DNA from 2 places in the Limnobaculum xujianqingii genome. Region 1 is predicted to be linked to the other one. Evidence: predicted binding sites of a transcription regulator. Region 1 holds the regulator's gene; the other holds the start of a gene.
The links. The regulator PhoB, encoded in region 1, activates phosphate uptake and scavenging genes when phosphate is short. The targets are predictions, from matches to a motif close to CTGTCATAAAACTGNCNNAT.
Positions count from the first base shown of each region.

Region 2: the regulator PhoB is predicted to act here: its motif matches at 4,336-4,355, upstream of glpT (glycerol-3-phosphate transporter).

Region 1 covers NZ_JABMLK010000001.1:488,236-494,816, reverse strand. The annotation lists gene trpCF (bifunctional indole-3-glycerol-phosphate synthase TrpC/phosphoribosylanthranilate isomerase TrpF) at 1-390, shown strand, start outside; gene trpB (tryptophan synthase subunit beta) at 424-1,614, shown strand; gene trpA (tryptophan synthase subunit alpha) at 1,614-2,417, shown strand; gene phoR (phosphate regulon sensor histidine kinase PhoR) at 2,663-3,952, opposite strand; gene phoB (phosphate regulon transcriptional regulator PhoB) at 3,976-4,665, opposite strand; gene sbcD (exonuclease subunit SbcD) at 4,957-6,210, shown strand; gene GOL65_RS01910 (AAA family ATPase) at 6,210-6,581, shown strand, end outside.
Region 2 covers NZ_JABMLK010000001.1:2,557,502-2,564,082, reverse strand. The annotation lists partial or broken gene yigL (sugar/pyridoxal phosphate phosphatase YigL) at 1-338, shown strand, start outside; gene GOL65_RS11645 (hypothetical protein) at 416-1,333, opposite strand; gene glpQ (glycerophosphodiester phosphodiesterase) at 1,468-2,565, opposite strand; gene glpT (glycerol-3-phosphate transporter) at 2,800-4,158, opposite strand; gene glpA (anaerobic glycerol-3-phosphate dehydrogenase subunit A) at 4,538-6,178, shown strand; gene glpB (glycerol-3-phosphate dehydrogenase subunit GlpB) at 6,168-6,581, shown strand, end outside.

The DNA.
Region 1 (6,581 bases):
GAGCGGCTTAATCTCTCTGCCATTCAACTGCACGGTAATGAAAATAGCGACTATATTCATGACTTACGTTCACGCTTACCGGCAAGTTGCCTGATCTGGAAAGCGCAAACGGTTGATGGCCAACTGCCAGAACTGAATGATTCTCAGGTTGATTGCTACCTGCTGGATAACGGTGCCGGTGGTACCGGACAAACTTTCGACTGGCAAGTATTGCAGGACCAGGAATTGAGCAATGTGATGGTAGCCGGTGGATTAAACACGGGTAATACCGCAGCAGCAGCCGGTCTTGGCTGCCTGGGACTGGATTTTAATTCCGGAGTGGAAAGCCAGCCTGGCCATAAAGACATTACCAAAATCAACGCGGTATTTAGCATACTACGCAACTATTAATAATGACAAAAGTGGAAGACTAAGGGATATAACATGACATTACTTAACCCCTATTTCGGCGAATTTGGCGGGATGTATGTACCCCAAATCCTGATGCCTGCATTACAGCAACTGGAAGAGGCTTTTGTTAGCGCTCAGCGGGATCCGGCATTTCATGCAGAGTTTCAGGATTTATTAAGAAACTATGCAGGTCGCCCGACGCCGTTAACCCTATGCCGTAATCTGACGGCAGGAAGCAAAACCAAACTGTATTTAAAACGCGAAGATTTATTACATGGCGGTGCTCATAAAACCAACCAGGTACTAGGTCAGGCACTTTTAGCAAAACGCATGGGTAAAACCGAGATCATCGCCGAAACTGGTGCTGGTCAACACGGAGTTGCAGCCGCATTAGCCTGTGCCTTACTGGGTTTAAAATGCCGGATTTACATGGGAGCTAAAGACGTTGAGCGTCAGTCACCAAACGTTTTCAGAATGCGTTTGATGGGAGCAGAGGTTATTTCTGTTCACAGCGGCTCTTCCACCCTGAAAGATGCCTGTAATGAGGCTATGCGCGACTGGTCTGGTAATTATGAAACCGCGCACTATCTGCTGGGTACTGCTGCGGGTCCACACCCATTCCCAACCATCGTACGTGAATTCCAACGAATGATTGGTGAAGAAACCAAAGAACAAATGAAAGAGCGTGAAAACTGTCTGCCGGATGCGGTTATTGCCTGTATTGGCGGCGGCTCTAACGCTATCGGTATGTTTGCTGATTTCATCGAGGAATCCAGCGTTCGACTGATTGGTGTTGAACCTGCGGGATTAGGTATTGAATCCGGACAACACGGTGCCCCATTAAAACACGGCCGCGTTGGCATCTATTTTGGTATGAAGTCACCAATGATGCAAACCAGTGAAGGTCAGATTGAAGAGTCCTACTCTATTTCTGCTGGCCTGGATTTCCCTTCTGTTGGGCCTCAGCATGCTCACCTGAACAGCATTGGTCGTGCAGAATACGTTTCAATTACTGATGATGAAGCGTTGAATGCCTTTAAACAGCTATCCCGCCATGAGGGAATTATTCCTGCGCTGGAGTCTTCTCACGCCCTGGCTTATGCCCTAAAAATGATTGCCGCAGAACCGGAAAAAGAACAAATCCTGGTGGTCAATCTATCCGGTCGTGGTGATAAAGACATTTTTACAGTTCATGATATTTTAAAAGCGCGGGGAGAAATCTGATGGATCGTTATCAACAACTATTTGAACGTCTGGCTGCCAACAACCAGGGCGCTTTTGTTCCTTTTGTTACCCTGGGTGATCCAAACCCGGAACTCTCGCTGGAAATTATTGATACCTTAATTGCCGCAGGCGCTGATGCTCTGGAACTGGGCATTCCGTTCTCTGACCCACTGGCTGACGGACCAACCATCCAAAGTGCTACCTTGCGTGCTTTTGCTTCAGGAGTGACGCCGACACTTTGCTTTGAATTATTAGGCAAAATTCGGGCAAAACATCCTGATATTCCGATTGGTTTACTGATGTATGCCAATCTGGTGTTTAGTCGCGGTATTGATGAGTTTTATGCGCAATGTGCAAAAGTAGGTGTAGATTCCGTACTGGTTGCTGATGTTCCACTGGAAGAGTCACAACCATACCGTCTGGCAGCACAGCGCCATAATATTACGCCAATATTTATCTGCCCACCTAACGCGAATGACGAGCTATTACGCCAAATTGCTACTCATGGTCGTGGTTATACCTACCTGCTCTCACGTGCTGGCGTGACCGGTGCCGAGAACAAAGCACATCTGCCATTAGAGCATTTGGTTGCTAAACTGAAAGAGTACAACGCAGCACCATCGATTCAGGGTTTTGGCATCTCAGAACCTTCACAGGTAAAAGCGGCTCTCACCAGTGGAGCCGCAGGAGCCATTTCTGGCTCAGCCATTGTGAAGATTATCGAACAAAGCCATCAACAGCCGAAGATTATGCTGGAGAAACTGGCGGAGTTTGTTAAGGGGATGAAGGCGGCGACTAAATAGTAAAGCAAATACAGTATTAACTTCAGAGGATATTCCGTCCGTAAAGGCTATATACCTATATTGGCATGGTGCCCGGACGGATGGGCGTTTGTACTCAGGAGCAGAGTGCGTCGGGCCTGGCCGGGTTAGGGGCACTTCGTTGGCTTACGCCAAGTCGACCCCAACACCCGTCCCTCCCGTCGATTAACTTTCGTTCATAAAGGCCTGTTAAAACAGGCCTGTTATCTAATTAAACGCCAAAACAACTAATTACCCACCACCAACCTTCCCGGCAACACAAATCTGAACTCACTGCCTACCCCCAACTGACTTTCAATACTCAACTGGGAATCATGGTGATTCAACACATGCTTAACTATCGCCAGTCCCAAGCCGCTGCCTCCGGTCAGACTGGAACGCGATGGGTCAACACGATAAAAACGCTCGGTCAGATGGGCTATATGCTGTTGCTCAATGCCTGGCCCATTATCTTTCACACTAAACTGAGCGCCGCGAGGCGTTAATGCCCAACTGACATAAATATCCGTTCCGGACGGCGTATGATTGATAGCGTTATACACCAGATTGGACATTGCGCTGTAAAGCTGTTCCTGATTACCTAACACCTGCAATTTGGTATCAACATCAAAATGAAGCTGATGTTCGCCGTTACTTAAAATATTGGCTTCACGCGCAAGATTATCCAATAGAACAGGCACGTTAATCTTTTCATTTAACGCATAGCGAGGAGCGGCTTCAATACGCGATAACGTCAGTAATTGATTAACCAGACTGCTCATGCGCTCCGTTTGGCCCTTCATACTGGTCAACGCTTTATGGCGAATCTCCGGACGGGTATCGTCATCTCCCAGCATTTCAATATAGCCCTGCAACACGGTAAGCGGCGTTTTCAACTCATGACTGACGTTAGTGAAGAATTTACGACGAACCTCTTCCAATTGCCTGATTTGTGATATATCACGAGCGGAGATCAGCATATGCCCTTCGTCATAAGGCATTACTCTAAATTCAATATAGCTACCTTTATTGAATTTTAACGTTAGTGGTTCATCAAATTGTTTGCGTTTAATAAACTCGGTAAATTGCGGATAACGAATCAAGTTAAGAATATGCTGGCCGTTATCTTCCGGCCAGCGAAACCCTAACATTTGTTGAGCCAGTTTATTACACCAAAAAATATGTCCGCTTTCGGTACTCAATACCACGGCATCAGGTAGCGATTCGGCACCGCTACGAAAACGTTTAATCAGTGAAGCCAGCTCACGACGGCGCTGGCGGTTACGGTGCTGCATTTGATACAGGCCGTAGAATAACGGTTCCCAACTTCCCCGACCTGGTGGAGGCATAATGCTGCGATCCAACCATAACCAGTGAGATAACTTCAGCAGATTATAAAAATGCCACAACAAGGCACAGAGTGCCGAAATCAGCAGTAACAGCGTCAGATGACCAATAAAAATGCTTAACAGCAATGCCGGAAGGCAAAACAGCAACAGCTCAATGACAATTCTCTTCCACGACAGGCGTTCTAGCACAGGCGAGTCCCTAACCAGTTAACTTAAAAACGAGTTGAAAAACGATAGCCTGAACCGCGTACGGTTTGCAGCATCTTGTCATAACCGCTGTCTTCCAGCGTCTTACGCAAGCGACGAATAAATACGTCAACGGTTCGATCTTCAACATACACATTAGTACCCCATACCTGATTAAGCAGTTGCTCACGGCTATAAACCCGCTCAGGATGGCTCATAAAGAAATGCAGCAGTTTGTATTCCGTAGGTCCCATATCCAGTGGCTTATCGTCTGCCATAACCCGATGGGATGATGGGTCCAGGGTTAAGCCATCAAATACTAAAGATTCATGTTCGGTCATAGGTGACGTTCGGCGCATCACAGCTTTAATGCGCGCCAGAAGTTCTTTAGGAGAAAAAGGTTTAGTGACATAGTCATCCGCCCCGGACTCCAGCCCTTGTACACGGTCTTCCTCTTCTCCCCGGGCAGTTAACATCACCACCGGAATGGCTTTCATCAGAGGGTCGCGTTTCAGATATTTAATCAGTTGAATGCCGGATCCGCCCGGCAACATCCAATCCAGTAAGATCAGATCGGGAAAAGGTTCAATAAGTAAAGATTGCGCCGCGGTAAAATCCGCAGCTTCGATGGCCTGATAGCCATGTTGTTCAAGAACAAGAGAAATCATTTCCCGTATAGGTGCTTCATCCTCAACCACCAGTATGCGTTTTATCATGCGGGCTCTGCTCTTTGTTGTTTTTTCTCAACACAATGCGAGTTGAATGATTATATACCCTAATAATTTGAGTTGCAGAAACACCAGAAATCTTGTCAATACATCTGCAACCTAAAGTACACTGGATTATAGTGCATTGGCATTATGCTACAGATATATGACACTTTTATTACGTTAACAACGTTTTCTGTTAATAGAAGCGTCCACTAAGGTAGTGCTGACCATCTCTGCTGCGTATAATCCCCAATAACCATAGCGCACCATATGGCTATTTTTTGACAGAGAGGATTCATGCGCATTATTCACACATCTGACTGGCATCTTGGACAATACTTTTTTACCAAAAGCCGAGCGGCTGAACATGCAGAATTTTTGCGCTGGTTAACCGAAAAAGTCGCAGAGCATCAGGTTGATGCCATTATTGTCGCGGGTGATGTTTTTGATACTACCTCTCCTCCCAGCTATGCCCGGGAACTCTATAATCAGTTTATTGTGGGACTGCAACCAACCGGCTGTCAGTTAGTGGTATTGGGTGGAAATCATGACTCTGTTGCGATGTTGAATGAATCCCGGGAACTACTGACCTACCTCAATACTCAGGTCATCGCCAGCGTTGCACAACAGCCTGAACAGCAGCTTATCGTTTTGAATAACGCTCAGGGCGAGCCTGGTGCATTGGTGTGTGCAATTCCCTTTATTCGAGCCAGAGATGTACTCTCCAGCCAGGCGGGCCAATCGGGTAGTGAAAAACAACAGGCTTTGCTGGAAGCAATCAGCCAGCACTACCAGCAGATATACCAACTGGCAAAAGAAAAGCAGCAACAATACGCCAGACATTTACCGATTATTGTTACCGGGCATTTAACCACCGTTGGCGCATCCACCTCCGACTCTGTTCGTGAAATCTATATCGGTACGCTGGATGCATTTCCCGCGCAGGCATTTCCCCCGGCAGACTATATTGCTTTGGGGCATATTCACCGCCCACAGAAAGTCGCCAAATCAGAATATATTCGTTATTCCGGTTCCCCGATTCCCTTAAGCTTTGATGAAAGCGGCCAGGAAAAAAGCGTAGTGATGGTAGATTTTTCCTCTCCGGCAGAGCCGCAAATTACATTACTTACCGTACCGCAATTTCAGCCAATGCAACTGATTAAAGGCGACATTGAACAAATCAAATCGGCACTGGAAGGTTTTCGCGATCGGCAACAACAGAAAACCGTTTGGTTGGATATTGAAGTGGATTCTCGCCTTTACCTGAATGACCTTCAGCGACAAATACAGCAAATGGCAGAACAATTACCGGTCGAGGTGATATTACTGCGTCGCAGTAAGGCCCTCACTCAGCAAGCCATTCAGCGCCAGGAAAAAGAGACGCTGTCAGAGCTGACGGTAAACGAAGTATTTGAACGCAGACTGGTACAGGATGATGACGATAATCAAAGCACCCGGCAGCAACATCAACGAGTGCGTCAGCTGTTTCATTCGCTGGTAGAGGAAATGGAACAACAGACTGAACAGCCCGTTGATGGAGGAGCCGTCTGATGCGTATCCTTAGCCTGCGACTTAAAAATATTAACTCGCTGAAAGACGAGTGGAAAATCGACTTCACTCAAGAACCCTTTTGCGATAACGCTCTGTTTGCCATTACCGGCGCTACCGGGGCCGGTAAAACCACCCTGCTGGATGCCATTTGTCTGGCGCTTTATCATAAAACACCTCGCCTGAATGTAACGCCAACTCAAAATGAACTGATGACTCATCACACAGCTGAGTCGCTGGCTGAGGTAGAGTTTGAAGTTCAAGGCATTGGCTATCGGGCATTCTGGAGCCAACGCCGGGCAAAAGGCAGCCCGGATGGTAATCTGCAAACCCCTAAGGTTGAACTGGCCTATATACGCGATGGCAAAATTATT
Region 2 (6,581 bases), 2.1 Mb from region 1:
ATGAAACATTGCTGCGTCTGGAAGAGAAGATTAACAGCCGTTGGCACGGTCAGGTGAACGCCAGTTTCTCTCTGGATTACTGTCTGGAAATCATGGGTGCTGGAGTATCGAAAGGCCATGCGTTGCAAGACGTTTCCGGTATTCTCGGTTACGAGCTGAAAGACTGTATTACCTTTGGCGATGGCATGAATGATAAAGAGATGCTGTCTATGGCAGGTAAAGGCTGCATTATGAAAAACGCCTCTCCGCGCTTAAAGCAGACATTACCTCAGTTGGAAGTGATTGGCAGCAATGTGGATGATGCGGTAATGCACTATTTGCGGAAGCTGTATTTATAATCGCTTTTCAATATACCCTGTTGAATTTCGACCAGCACTAATGCTGGTCGAGTTATTTCTAACGCTCTGTTTTCAGACTATTTTGCTTTGCAGATCGGCTCCATACCGTAGACATACACTTCACTGATTTCCCGGTCATATCCCGGATAGAAGCCTTTTGGCATCCCAAGAACAATCTGTTTGCCCCGGTTAGAGTGCACCAGCAGTTCATGAGTTTGTGGGTTAACGGCGACACCTTCAATTTCACCATAGTCTTTAAAATCGGTGAAGGCTCTTTCCAGCACAACAGGAGCATTGCTCTTATTGCTGTCAATTTTAACCCGGTAAAGGTTATCCACTTCTTTGTCGTCGGCAGTACCGTCATCAGCGGTCAGGTAAATATCCCCCTGATAAGCGGCAATCCCCTGAATCCACTGAGGTACTGGCTGTAAGTGTACTTTTCGTTTGTACTGGCCGTTGGCAAGATCGTACTCATACAGATAACGACCGCTTTCTTCTCCAACCCAGGATGTCATCCAAATGCTGTTATTCACTTTATCAACGGTGATGGCAGAAACTTCCTGCTGGCCTGAATCCGGGTTAAATGGGAAGGTTCTCTTTAACTTCAGCGTATCTGCGTCATGCACCGCGATTTGAATATCTTTACCGACGCCATCCATAAACCATTCGGAAGAAACATAAATTTCATTGTTATATACATCAATATCACCAATATGATTGGCTGGAATCTTATAGCCGTCGAATGGTGTTTTATTGCTGCTTATCAGATTACCCTGCATATCGTATTTCGACAGGGTAGTACTGCCAGAAACATAGTAAAACTTACCGTCGGTAGTGATGCCCTGACGTCCATCTACTTCAAAGGTTTTCTTCAGTTGATATTCATACTTAGGAAGCGCATCGCGATAGCTGGAATCACAAAGATTCGTTGCAGCCAGAGCAGGAAATGAAAAAGTAGCAAGGGCAAGGCTTAATGCGAGATATTGATGTTTCATATACTGGTTTCCGCAATTATCTGATGAAATATGCCATGTCAGTGTGCACGGCGGTTAAACGATCGTGGATAAACAAATATCAGTAATGAGGTAAGAGATGGGACATCGCCCAAAGTGACGATGCCCCAGGGTAATTATTTATGTTGTCCCTCTTTCTGCAGGAATTGCACCGCCATATCAGGGAAATCAGTAAACAAACCTTCCACTTTCGCCTGGTTGTACATCACATCCAGCAGTTGATTCATGCTGGTGGCATATTTAGGTAGGGCATCTGCGCGCAGGGTATAAGGGTGGATAACCATGCCGCTGTCGTGTGCCTCTTTTGCCATAGCAGACAGTTTCACATGTTCAGGCTTAGACGCTTCAACATCCAGCAGCATTGGGTATTGTGGGCCAATACCATCGGCATATTTAGCGATCTCTTGCATACCGCCAGGTTTGAACATCCAGTCATAGCTGTAGTTAACCAGTTTGCCTTCGGCATTCGGCTCAAAGGTTTCTTCCCAATCGGTAAAAGCAATCAGTTGAACCAGCTTCAGGTCAACGCCAGCTTTTGGCATTAACTCAGTCTTAATGCGTTTGAGTTCATTGAAATCAAAACATTGCAGATAGATATTGTCACTTTTTTGGCTGTAGCCGTACTTCTTCAGCACCTCCAGAGTTTTCACCGAAATATCTTTACCTTCGCTGCGGTGAAACCATGGCGCTTTAATTTCCGGGTAGATGCCAATGTTTTTGCCGGTTGAGTGGTTCAAACCCTGAATAAACTCAATCTCTTCTTCAAAAGTATGAATACGGAAGTCAGATTTACCCATCGGGAAGCGGCCCGGATAAGACTGCACTTTCTTACCGTCTTTAATATCAAATCCTTCGGTGAACTTTAATGATTTGATTTCGTCCAGAGTAAAGTCGATAGCGTAATAACGACCATCTTTACGTGCCCGGTCAGGGAAGCGCTCTGCGACATCGGTGACCCGATCAAGATAGTGGTCATGCAGCACAATCAGGCGATCGTCTTTGGTCATCACCAGATCTTGTTCAAGAAAGTCAGCCCCTTGCTGATAGGCCATGGCTTTGGAGGGCAGAGTGTGCTCCGGCAGGTAACCGCTGGCTCCGCGGTGGGCGATAACGATTTTATCTTTATCATTTTTGGCGGTGGTAGCATCAGCGATAGAGGCCATAGACATGCTGAGTACGATCCCCGTGAGTAACGTTTTAAAACCTATTTTCATAAGTTTCCTTCTCCATCTTTTGGTGTAGGTAATAACGTACGCAGAGGGGAACAGAGTCTGGAAACCCCACTGCGGGTGCGGTGCGTTTTTCAGAGTGTGTCTTATCTTTCTTATTGTGTATCAGTTGAATAACTGCTGGTGATGATACCCGCGGAACATGACATCTCTGTGACTTCCGCGGGTATTATTTTGAACTGTCGACGATTTGTTGCGACGACAGTATTTAACTAATGATTATTCTGCTGCTTGTTTAGCCAGCATTTCAGCTTTATGTTTGTTTTCGCTGATCATGGTTAATACCAGCAGTACAACTGCCAGGCAGCTACCGCCGATCATCACCATAAAGCCGCCGTCCCAACCGAAGAAGTCAACGGTGTAACCAACGATGGCGCTGGCTGCTACTGAACCACCCAGATAACCGAACAGGCCGGTAAAGCCAGCAGCAGTACCCGCAGCTTTCTTAGGTGCTAATTCCAGAGCGTGCAGACCGATTAACATAACCGGACCATAGATCAGGAAGCCGATAACCGTCATACAAGCCATATCGATGCCTGGGTTACCCGGAGGGTTCATCCAGTAAACCACAGTAGCGATAGTAACCAGAATCATGAAGAATACACCGGTAGCGCCACGATTACCTTTGAATACCTTATCTGACATCCAACCGCACAGTAAGGTGCCCGGAATACCCGCATACTCGTAGAAGAAGTAAGCCCAGGATGATTTATCCAGCGCAAAGTGTTTCACTTCTTTCAGGTAAGTTGGTGACCAGTCCAGAATACCGTAACGCAGTAAATAGACGAAAACGTTAGCAATCGCGATATACCACAGCAGTTTGTTAGGGAACACATACCGCATGAAGATCTCTTTTGCGGTCAGTTCTTCTTCTGCTTCATGAGTATAGTCAGGTGGATAGTCGTTTTTATACTCTTCAATCGGTGGTAAACCACAAGATTGCGGAGTATCACGCATCAGAGCGAAAGCGATAATAGCAATCACAATCGCTGCCATTGCTGGCATATAGAATGCTGCTTTCCAGTCGTTAAACCATGCCATACCTAACAGGAATAACAGAGGAGGGATACCACCACCAACGTTATGCGCACAGTTCCAGATTGAAACGATACCGCCACGTTCTTTTTGTGACCACCAGTGAACCATAGTACGGCCGCACGGAGGCCAACCCATACCCTGGAACCAACCACAGATGAACAGTAAAACGAACATGATCATGATGCTGGAAGTTGCCCATGGCATAAAGCCCATAAGTAGCATCACGACGGAAGCGAGAATCAAACCGGCTGGTAAGAAGACTCGTGGGTTTGAACGGTCAGAAACGGAACCCATAATAAATTTGGAGAATCCGTAAGCAATAGAGATACCGGAAAGAGCAAAGCCCAGATCGCCACGGCTGAAACCCTGCTCGACTAAGTAAGGCATAGCCAGAGCAAAGTTTTTACGAACTAAATAATAGGCTGCATAACCAAAGAAGATCCCCATAAAGATCTGCCACCGCAATTTGCGGTAGGTCGGATCTATCTGATCCTTTGGTAAGCGCGCAATATGTTGCGCGGGTTTAAACATACTTAACATAGTGCCTCCACTGGCGATGATTCATCTCTGTAATGGTCGTATGAGTATTGTTATTAGGGTGAGTCATGATTTATATGCTCACGTCATTTTCTTTATCGCTCACTATATTACTCATTTATTATCAAATGATATGTGACACAAGGCGAATTATATGACTATTGTCTTATTCGGCGCGAAATGTATCATTTTTTTAACACGATTTGTGTTTATTTTATGGGTTTGTTGTGACTGTTATCACATAAATGTTCTTTTGTGAGCGTTTTTGCTTTTATTTATGTTCGAATTTGCTCCTTATCAAACAATTTTGTTTGAGACTGTGCGTAAATAGCAGCATGAGAAATTCTTTATATAAGCAATACCAGACCGGGAGTAATTGGTGATGAGCAGTTTTTCCCCAACAGAGATGGATGTCATCATTATTGGTGGTGGCGCAACAGGTGCGGGTATTGCCCGTGACTGTTCTCGTCGTGGATTGCGAACTATTTTGCTGGAGCGTCATGATATTGCCACTGGCGCGACAGGTCGTAACCATGGCTTATTGCATAGCGGAGCCCGGTATGCGGTAACCGATGCAGAATCGGCCCGTGAATGTATCGAAGAGAATATGATACTGAAACGCATTGCCCGTCATTGCGTGGAACCAACCGATGGCCTGTTTTTAACGTTGCCGGAAGATGATATTGCATTTCAGTCTACCTTTATTGAAGCCTGCCAACGGGCAGGAATTAACGCTCAGGCACTGGATCCAAAAGAAGCATTAAGGCTGGAACCTTCTGCCAACCCGGCGATGTTGGGAGCCGTGAGGGTACCGGATGGTACCGTTGATCCTTTTCGCTTAACGGCAGCTAACATGCTGGATGCGCGGGAACATGGCGCACAGGTTTTGACTTACCATGAAGTGATTGGCCTGATCCGTCATAACGACCGGGTGACCGGCGTGAAAGTATTCGATCACTACAAAAAAGAGACCAAAGAGATTTATGCGTCGATTGTGGTGAATGCTGGTGGGATCTGGGGGCAAAATATTGCGGAATATGCCGACCTGCGTGTGCGTATGTTCCCGGCAAAAGGTGCTTTACTGATTATGGGACACCGTATTAACAATATGGTGATTAACCGTTGCCGCAAGCCTGCTGATGCCGATATCCTGGTGCCAGGAGATACTATTTCGTTAATTGGTACTACTTCTACCCGTATTCCTTACGACCAGATAGATAACATGATTGTTACGCCGGAAGAGGTGGACGTTCTGATTCGTGAAGGGACCAAACTCTCCCCTAAAATGGCACAAACGCGCATTTTGCGAGCGTACGCTGGTGTTCGTCCACTGGTTGCCAGTGATGATGACCCTTCGGGCCGTAACGTGAGTCGCGGTATTGTTCTGTTAGATCATGCGGTGCGCGATGGTCTGGAAGGCTTTATTACCATTACCGGCGGTAAACTGATGACTTATCGTCTGATGGCTGAATGGGCGACGGATAAAGTTTGTGAAAAATTAGGTCATAGCGCTAAATGCACTACCGCTGAAGAGGCGCTGCCGGGCTCGCGTAATTCTGCCGAAGAAACGCTGCGTGAAGTGATCTCTTTACCATCAACCATTCGTGGTTCTGCCGTTTATCGCCATGGAGACAGGGCTACTCAGCTTATCGCTAACGGACGTTTAGATAATAGTCTGGTGTGCGAATGTGAAGCGGTGACGGCTGGAGAGGTACGCTACGCAGTAGATTCACTCACGGTAAATAATCTGATTGACCTTCGACGCCGTACCCGAGTGGGTATGGGAACCTGTCAGGGGGAACTATGTGCCTGTCGGGCTGCGGGTCTGTTAAATCGCTTTAAAGTCTCTTCTCCACAACAGTCGTTGACGCAATTATCAACTTTTCTGAATGAGCGGTGGAAAGGCGTCCGGCCCATTGCATGGGGAGATGCGCTGCGGGAAAGTGAGTTTACCAACTGGGTTTATATGGGGCTGTGCGGTCTGGATGCTCCGTCCGGGGTGGAGAAAAATGATGAAATTTGATGTGGCAATTATTGGTGGTGGTCTGGCCGGGCTAACTTGCGGTATCCGGCTGGCGGAACAGGGCAAACGCTGTGCAATTATCAGCGCCGGGCAGAGTGCATTGCATTTCTCCTCTGGGTCTCTGGATTTTCTCAGTTACCGGGAAGATGGTTCGGCAATTAACCATCCGTTGGCCGAGTTGGCCGCGCTATCACCGGAACACCCCTATTCTTTACTGGGAGCTGAATGTGTCAGCCGAATGGCGGCAGAAGCTCGTCGTTTGCTGACGGATTGCGGCTTACGGTTTCATGGTGATATAGAACAGAATCATCTGCGTGTTACTCCATTAGGTACTTTACGGGCGACCTGGTTAAGCCCGACAGAAGTGCCGGTTGCTGCGCTGGAGCAGCCATTGCCGTGGAAG